Regions from separate parts of the Lysinibacillus sp. UBA6686 genome, predicted to be linked through region 1. Evidence: riboswitches for the same ligand, from Rfam matches in the RefSeq annotation. Region 1 holds a riboswitch; the other holds the start of a gene.
The links. A riboswitch is a leader RNA that binds a small molecule or an ion and turns the genes downstream of it on or off. The one in region 1 is predicted to bind thiamine pyrophosphate.
Positions count from the first base shown of each region.

Region 2: another riboswitch for thiamine pyrophosphate. It lies ahead of B2R82_RS12275 (ABC transporter substrate-binding protein); the one in region 1 lies ahead of thiC (phosphomethylpyrimidine synthase ThiC).

Region 1 covers NZ_DKJS01000083.1:59,191-63,453, forward strand. The annotation lists gene B2R82_RS22630 (AEC family transporter) at 1-481, shown strand, start outside; gene B2R82_RS22635 (methyl-accepting chemotaxis protein) at 658-2,409, shown strand; TPP riboswitch at 2,475-2,589, shown strand; gene thiC (phosphomethylpyrimidine synthase ThiC) at 2,728-4,263, shown strand, end outside.
Region 2 covers NZ_DKJS01000046.1:32,349-36,611, reverse strand. The annotation lists gene parC (DNA topoisomerase IV subunit A) at 1-551, shown strand, start outside; gene B2R82_RS12285 (sigma-70 family RNA polymerase sigma factor) at 757-1,290, shown strand; gene B2R82_RS12280 (hypothetical protein) at 1,271-2,467, shown strand; TPP riboswitch at 2,533-2,643, shown strand; gene B2R82_RS12275 (ABC transporter substrate-binding protein) at 2,804-3,802, shown strand; gene B2R82_RS12270 (thiamine-binding protein) at 3,804-4,094, shown strand; gene B2R82_RS12265 (ABC transporter permease) at 4,094-4,263, shown strand, end outside.

The sequences.
Region 1 (4,263 bases):
AACAAAATCAGGTATATCCATTGTAAAGGATTTTCTTAAGATGCCTATCATTCATGCCCTTATTATAGGGGTGGCAATGAACTATTTTAATCTTGCAGTGCCACAGTTTATTAAAATTCCAATAGATCATGTTGCAGACGGTTTTATTGCTGTGGCATTAATCACGTTAGGAGCCCAATTATCACAGCTTGAAATAAAATCCATGTTTAATAAAACAGTCATTATTAGCTGTTTTACACGACTAATTTTGGGACCAGCAGTTGCTTTATTCATTATTTATATACTCGGTCTAGATGGGGTAGTGGCACAATCATTATTTATTGCTAGCGCTTTTCCAACATCCCGAAATAGTTCTAGTTTAGCATTAGAATATGATATCGAATCAGCAACAGCCGCACAAACTGTTTTATTTTCAACAATAGTGAGCTGTATTACAGTAACAATCGTTATTTATCTAGCAGAATTATTATTTCTTTCATAACATATGACGTAAAAAAAGGAATAGGCTTATGGCTTATTGCTTTTTTTTATGCTCCAAAAGTAAAATGAAGAAAAATACTAGAAAATAAAAGTGTTTTTGTAATTTATTGTAATTTTAAATATATACATAGGGTAAATAGGTACTAAATAATAATATTCAAAGGGGTGTTCATAGCTTTGCGTAAAGGTATGGAGTTATGGAAAAAATTTATCATCTTATTAGTAGCTATTATGATTGTTTTTAGTGTTGCTCTAGGTCTTATTGTCTATAAAAGTACAAAAAATATAGTGGAGTTGACGTTAAAAGAGAATAGTATGATTCTAGCAAGAAATGTCGTGAACCAGCTTGATTCAGAGAGGTATGGGCAGCTAGTTAAAAATCCAGAGAACCGTTCACTGTATCTTGATTTACAGAAGGAGCTTACGACAATACTGAAAACCAATTATGTAACGTATATTTATGTATTCAAGGGAACACCTGATGGTAAACAATCGATGGTGCTGGTGGATGCAGGAGATTTAAATAGTAAGGAAACCTATCAAATTGGAGATATTATAGAGGATATACCGTATGAAAGTGTTGTAAAAACAATTTCTAATAATGAGGATGGCTTTAGTGAGTTTGTTTCTGTAGAGGGATGGGGAGATTTTATTTCTGCTTATGCTCCTGTCAGAGCAGAAAATGGTGAAATTGTTGCATATGTTGGATTAGATATTGAGAGCTCCATTATTTACGGCATTCAAAAATCTGCTGTAACGAAGTACTTGCCTATACTTTTAGGCATAGTCATTTTATTGAGTGTCGTTATGATGACTACATTGTATTTGTATATGCGAAAATCATTGAAGCCAATATTTATCATGAAACGAGCAACAATAGCTTTTACAGATGGGAATATGGCAGAAGCTCAACAAATATTGGATGAAATAAGCTTTGAATCGAATGATGATATTTCAGATTTTAGTAGCAAATTTAAAGAGATGATGCAATCCATGTATCAAATAATATTTAATCTTTCGGGGATTGGCACAGATATATCTAAGGCCACTGATAGTTTACAGGAGGTAGGGGATAATGTGCAGCACTCAAGCAACAAGCTGATTGAAAGTGCAGGGGGAATAGAGGAGAGTGTGGATCGACAAAGAGACTTAGCGACACACTCCTTTAAAACAATTGAAGAAATGACGGCAGGAATTATGCAGATTTCAGACTCTGTTTCTTCTGTTATGAAAAGCTCCTCCAATACAGCCAATCTTATGAAGCACAGTCAATCTGAAGCGGCAATGATTACAGCCCGCATGAATGGCGTGGCAGATTTGGTAACGCATACGGCAAAAAATGTGAATGTTCTTGGTGAAAGATATAGTACAATTGAAAAAATGATAGGTGTTATTCAAAGTATTGCGGATCAAACAAATTTATTGGCTTTAAATGCGGCGATTGAGGCAGCAAGAGCAGGTGAGCATGGCAAAGGCTTTGCAATTGTCGCAGAAGAGGTGAAAAAGCTGGCAGAGATGACAAAGCTGTCAGCAGAAGATATTCGTCAGCATATATATGAATTTAAAATCGTGACAGAAATGGTTTTAAAAGAAATGGACCATAGTACTGTTGAAGTTAAAGAGGGAGCCCATTTGGTAATGGCCATTAGTGATGAGTTAGATCATTTGTTTGAAGCAGTAAAAGTAGTGGAGGTAGATGTACAAAATGTTTTTGAGGTTACAAACACAATGTCTAAAAACACGAACGTTGTCTTAACGGCATTAGAGCAAACGAATGAGGCATCTAAAGCTGTTATGTTAGAAACAAAGGAAGTAGCGGATGCATCAAAGTTACAAGAATCAACATTGAGCCAGCTAAGTAGTACGATTCATGAATTAACGGAGCAGGTAAAGCGTTTAGAGTTTATGAAGCAAAAATATAAACTCTGAAGGAAAAAATAGTAATGAAGCTTCCATCTCTTAGCAATATCTGTTACACTAGCATCAAACTTAATAGCATTGACTAGGGGAGTCTGATGAGTCAGGCTGAGAGGGAAACGCATAGAGGTTTCTTGACCCTTTGGACCTGATCTGGCTCATACCAGCGTGGGAAAGTTAAGAAATTATTGCGTGCTCTTTATAATGCGATAATTATACCTTTTACAATCATAGCCGGATCCAAAATTTTTTGGATTCGGTTTTTATTTTTGTTGGGGTGAGCTAGATTCGGTCCTTGTATGAATTTTCTATAAGGGAGAGAAGTAGGTCATGACAACAGTTAGCGAAAAGAACATTACGATTATGTCGAGCTTTGAGGGGAGTAAAAAGGTTTATGTAGAGGGTTCGAGACCAGATATTTTGGTACCGATGCGTGAAATTGCATTAAGTCCAACGACAGGAAGCTTTGGAGAAGAGAAAAATGCTCCAGTTCGTGTATATGATACGAGCGGTCCATATACTAACCCTGCCTATAAGGTAGATATTACGAGGGGCTTACCAGCGTTGCGAAGTAAATGGATTAGAGAGCGAGGGGATGTTGAGGAGTATGTAGGGCGAACTATTAAACCAGAGGATAATGGCTTCCGCAATGCTGATGATCCACGTATTCAAGAAAACGTTTTTCCTGAGCTATCTAGGAAACCTATACGTGCGAAAAAGGGGAGAAATATCACACAGCTTCATTATGCACGAAAGGGAATTATAACACCGGAAATGGAGTTTGTAGCGATTCGTGAAAATATGGAACCAGAATTTGTTCGCGCTGAAATTGCAGCGGGGCGAGCGATTATGCCTTCTAATATTAATCATCCTGAAGCTGAGCCAATGATTATAGGACGTAGCTTCCATGTGAAAATTAATGCTAATATTGGGAATTCAGCAGTATCATCTTCTATTGCAGAAGAGGTGGAGAAAATGACTTGGGCAACACGCTGGGGTGCTGATAATATAATGGATTTATCGACTGGTAAGCACATTCATACGACGCGTGAATGGATTATCCGTAATGCTGCGGTGCCAGTTGGAACAGTGCCAATTTACCAAGCACTTGAAAAGGTAAACGGTGTAGCTGAGGATTTAACATGGGAGGTGTATCGTGATACGTTAATCGAGCAGGCAGAGCAAGGCGTCGATTACTTTACGATTCATGCAGGCGTACTGTTGCGTTATGTGCCACTAACAGCAAATCGTGTGACAGGCATTGTGTCACGCGGAGGTTCAATTATGGCGCAATGGTGCTTATATCATCATCAAGAGAACTTTTTATATACACATTTTGAAGAAATCTGTGAAATCATGAAAACATATGATGTTGCCTTCTCGTTAGGGGATGGCTTACGTCCTGGATCGATTGCAGATGCTAATGACGAGGCACAGTTTGCAGAGCTTGAAACGTTAGGAGAATTAACACAGATTGCCTGGAAGCATGATGTACAGGTGATGGTGGAGGGGCCAGGCCACGTGCCAATGCATTTGATTAAAGAAAATATGGACAAGCAATTAGAGGTGTGCAAGGAGGCTCCGTTCTATACTTTAGGACCACTGACAACAGATATTGCACCTGGCTATGATCATATTACATCTGCTATTGGTGCGGCAATGATAGGTTGGTTTGGTACGGCAATGCTATGCTACGTGACACCAAAAGAGCATCTGGGCTTACCAAATCGAGAGGACGTTCGTGTAGGGGTGATTACGTATAAAATTGCTGCACACGCGGCTGATTTAGCGAAGGGACATCCTGGAGCACAGCAGCGAGATGATGCACTTTCAAAGGCACGTTTTGAATTCCGTTGGCGCGATCAA
Region 2 (4,263 bases), on a different contig from region 1:
ATTCAAAGCCGATAAAGACAATGAATGTTAAAGCTGGCGATGAAATGATTTTTGCAGATTTCGTAACGGATGACACTGAATTACTATTAACAACCGATACAGCCTATGCGATTCGTTTCCCAATGGAGGAATTACCAGTAACAGGTGTCAAAACTGGTGGTGTTAAAGGAATTACCTTAAAAGATGGGGAAGCATTAGTGGGTGTTAATGTTTTACAGCCAAACGACACAGAATATGTTGTGATTGTAACGCAGCGAGGTGCTGTGAAGAAAATGAATGTAGCTGAAGTTGAGATGGCAAGTCGCGCAAAACGGGGCTTAAAGGTGTTAACAGAATTAAAAGCAAACCCTCATCGTATTGTTGCAGTAGTCAAAGCTACAGATGAGGAGCATGTTATCATAGAAACTGAAAAAGGTGTGCAAGAGGTTATTGATGTACAAGCATTAACGCGAGCAGATCGTCATTCAAATGGCTCATTCAAGGTAGATATTGCAACTGATGGACAGATTTCACATGTATTAACAGTAAAAAAAGAACAAAATCCAAGCTAGATTGACGAAGCCTTTTTAAAAGATAAAAGTCGATTTGCCACAAAACTGTGATGCAAATCGACTTTTTTTAGTTTTAAAGTGCCCTTCTTTAATTGTTATTCAGCACCGGCTAAATAATGCATTAATATAAAATTAATGAAAAGGTGAAACCAACAAGCATTGTGCTTTGTCTAACTTATACAAATTGAAGAAGGGAGGGAATTGCTTGGAGAAACAACAAAGAGATATACATTTACGGGAGGTTATGGATTTATACGGTCATTACTTACTTCGACTAGCTTATACATATGTAAAAAATAAAGAAAGGGCAGAGGATATTGTACAGGAAGTATTCATCCGCTATTACATTCATATGGAGCAATTTGAAGGGCGTTCTAGTGTCAAAACTTACTTATACCGTATGGTCGTCAACGAGTGTCATAATTACTTTAAAAGCTGGGCATATCGGAAAACAGAGTTAACTAGTCTTTTTAAAAAGCAGGAAGCCTCTATTTCAGTGGAATCTCAAATTTTAAAGCAGGAGGAAATGGATGTAATTGCTCACAGCATTACTACATTAGAAACGAAATATCGAGAGGTCCTTTGGCTTTATTACTATGATGAACTATCTATCACCGATATCGCATCCATCTTACAATGTTCAGTTAATACAGTGAAAACAAGGCTAGCAAGGGGGAGAAAACGAGTAGGCATCCAATTAGAAAAGGAGGGATTTTATAATGGAAATGAATTTTCGTAATCGATTAAAGGCTACAATACCAGATCAAATAGCATTAACTCCCCAAAAAAAAGATGAGATTTTAGAGGCTGCTCATGTAAGATTAGAGCAACAGCAAACCCCTGTAAAAAAACATATGTGGAAGCCCGTAGCGGTAGGAATTTCAGCTTTAGCTCTTACGGCCTTATTAAGTTATCCTTTTATAGATGAAATAAAAGAACAATTGGCAATATCGCAAATAACTGAGCAATCCTATGAAGAAATTAGTATCCCTGGTCGATCTGCTAATACATTATCTACAGCTATCTTTGATGATGCAACGAACTCCTTTTATTATTACGAAGGCAATACCATTTATTCCTATGCACTTGATACACATATTGAAAAAGCGGAAGAAACAAGTGAATTCCCTATTTCAAAAATGTTAGTAAATGAAAATTGGCTTGTTTGGATGGCTGATGATAGGAATTCTGTGTTTGTAAAAAATAGAGAAACATTAGAGATCAAAGGCTTTTCTACAAATAATTATATGGATTTCGAAGATGATACGCTACTAACAGAAATATCTGATACAAGGACAGGTGATACCATTTATAGCTTAACAAATCTGCGTACAAACGAGGTAAAACAATATGTAGAACTAAATAAACAATCTTTTGATGGAGTTGCAGTAAGTCCTCCAATTTATCAGGACAATAAGTTGCTCCTTCCAAAAGCCTTTAAAAAAGATGGTGTAGAAACGGTCCGCTTTACGCTCTATGATGTTGGAACGGAAAAAGAAAAACAATATGATTTCCCTTTTAATGGCATACATGACGTGGCACTTACTGATCATAAAATCTACGCTTCCTTTAGAACTGGAGAAAGCTTAGAGACAGGATATGTTGATTTAGTAGATGGCTCCTATCATAAACTTGATGGTAAAAAAGCCCTTACTTTAACAGCCTATCAAAATAATCTTGCTCTTTACGAATGGATACCGAAGGAGGAAAAATATCGCTTTAAATCCTATCAAGTCAAAGAAGATGGTTCATTAACACCGCTTTACGACTTTAAAGATATTTCATTAGTCCTCTTTGAGCCACGATATACTAAGGAAGGAACACTACAGGTATTTGGGATAAATGAAAAGTATCTCACGGAGGATGGAATTCATGAAGCGAAAGATGCTGCAATTAAAATATTTTTACAGCGTTAATATTAAATAGAGCCTTGTCATTTACAGTGAGATATGGGTATAATAATCAACGAAAAGTTCATATGGAAAGAATGTAGGGGGGCTGGTAGTTGCCAGCTGAGATTGTGTCCGTTAGACGCTGACCCTTTGAACCTGATTTGGCTCGTACCAGCGTAGGGAACATCTATTCAAAAAAAAGTAAATTTTTGATATTGATTGACAACGTCTGGGAGAAATCCTGGGCGTTTTTTTGTTAAATGTACATATCTTGGGTGCAGATAATCCATAAATACGCTTTCTTCTGGTTAGAGCATTCCTTCATGAACACTTTCACACTACTTACTGGGAGGATTCAGCATGAAAAAATGGTTATTGGTTCTTATGGCTGCCCTTTTAACATTAGCGGGCTGTAGCGAAAAAGAGGATACCAAAAAGGATGAGCATGCGTTAAAGAAGGTGTCCGTTGTACTTGATTGGATGCCAAATACAAATCATACAGGGCTATATGTTGCTAAGAAATTAGGTTATTTTGAAGAGCAGGGCTTAGATGTTGATATCTTACAACCTGGTGACGCAGGAGCAGATCAGCTTGTAGCATCTGGCAAGGCACAATTTGGCGTAAGCTATCAGGAGGGAATTACACAGGCTCGTGTACAGGGTGTACCTCTAGTATCGATTGCGGCGATTATTCAGCATAATACTTCTGGCTTTGCCTCAATCGCCTCCAAAGGTATTACATCACCGAAGAAATTTGAAGGTAAAACATATGGCGGCTGGGGAGCTCCACTAGAGCAGGCCGTACTACAATCATTAATGCAAACTGAAAATGCAGATATTAATAAATTAGATATTATTAATGCTGGCGATATAGATTTCTTTACAATGATGAAAAAAGATATTGATTTTGCATGGATTTATTATGCTTGGACTGGGATTGAAGCTGAGCTTCGTGGTGAAAAGCTGAACATGCTGTATTTAACAGATTATAGTGACCAACTGGATTATTATACACCCGTTCTTGCTACAAATGAAAAAATGATTAAGGATGATCCAAAGATCGTTGAAGCATTTGTCGCTGCCGTGGCAAAGGGCTATGAATACGCGATCAGTAATCCAGGTGAGGCAGCAGATGTTTTACTTGAGGCAGTACCTGATTTAGATAAAGACCTTGTGCATAAAAGTCAGGAGTGGCTGGCAGATAAATATCAGGATGACGCTGCTCAATGGGGCGAGCAAAAGCTAGCTGTCTGGGAAAACTATGCGAAGTGGATGACTAGTAACAACGTTTTAGAGGGCGAATTTAACGCAGAACAAGCATTTACAAACGACTTTTTACCGAAAAAGGAGACGAAGTAACATGGCAAACTCATTAATCAGTGTACAAATTATTCCGAAAACAGAAAAATATGAAGATGTGATTCCATTTGTCGATGCGGCCATTGCTATTATTGATGCATCAGGCGTGAAATATGAGGTGCATCCTTTAGAAACGACGATGGAAGGGGAGCTGACAACGTTACTACAAATTATAGAACGAATGAATAACAAAATGATAGAGCTTGGGGCTATCAATGTTATTACCCAAGTGAAAATTTTATATCAGCCATCAGGTATTACTATGGATACATTAACGGAGAAATACCAGTGATGAAGCAGGCAATACAAAAGGGAAGGTCGATAATTTTTATCGCCTTCCTCTTATTCATATGGGAGCTAATCGTGCGTTTGGCAGATATCCCGCATTGGTTATTGCCGGCACCAAGTGCTATTTTAGCAGAAGGGGTACGATCGTTTGAAACATTTTTGCCTCATGCCTT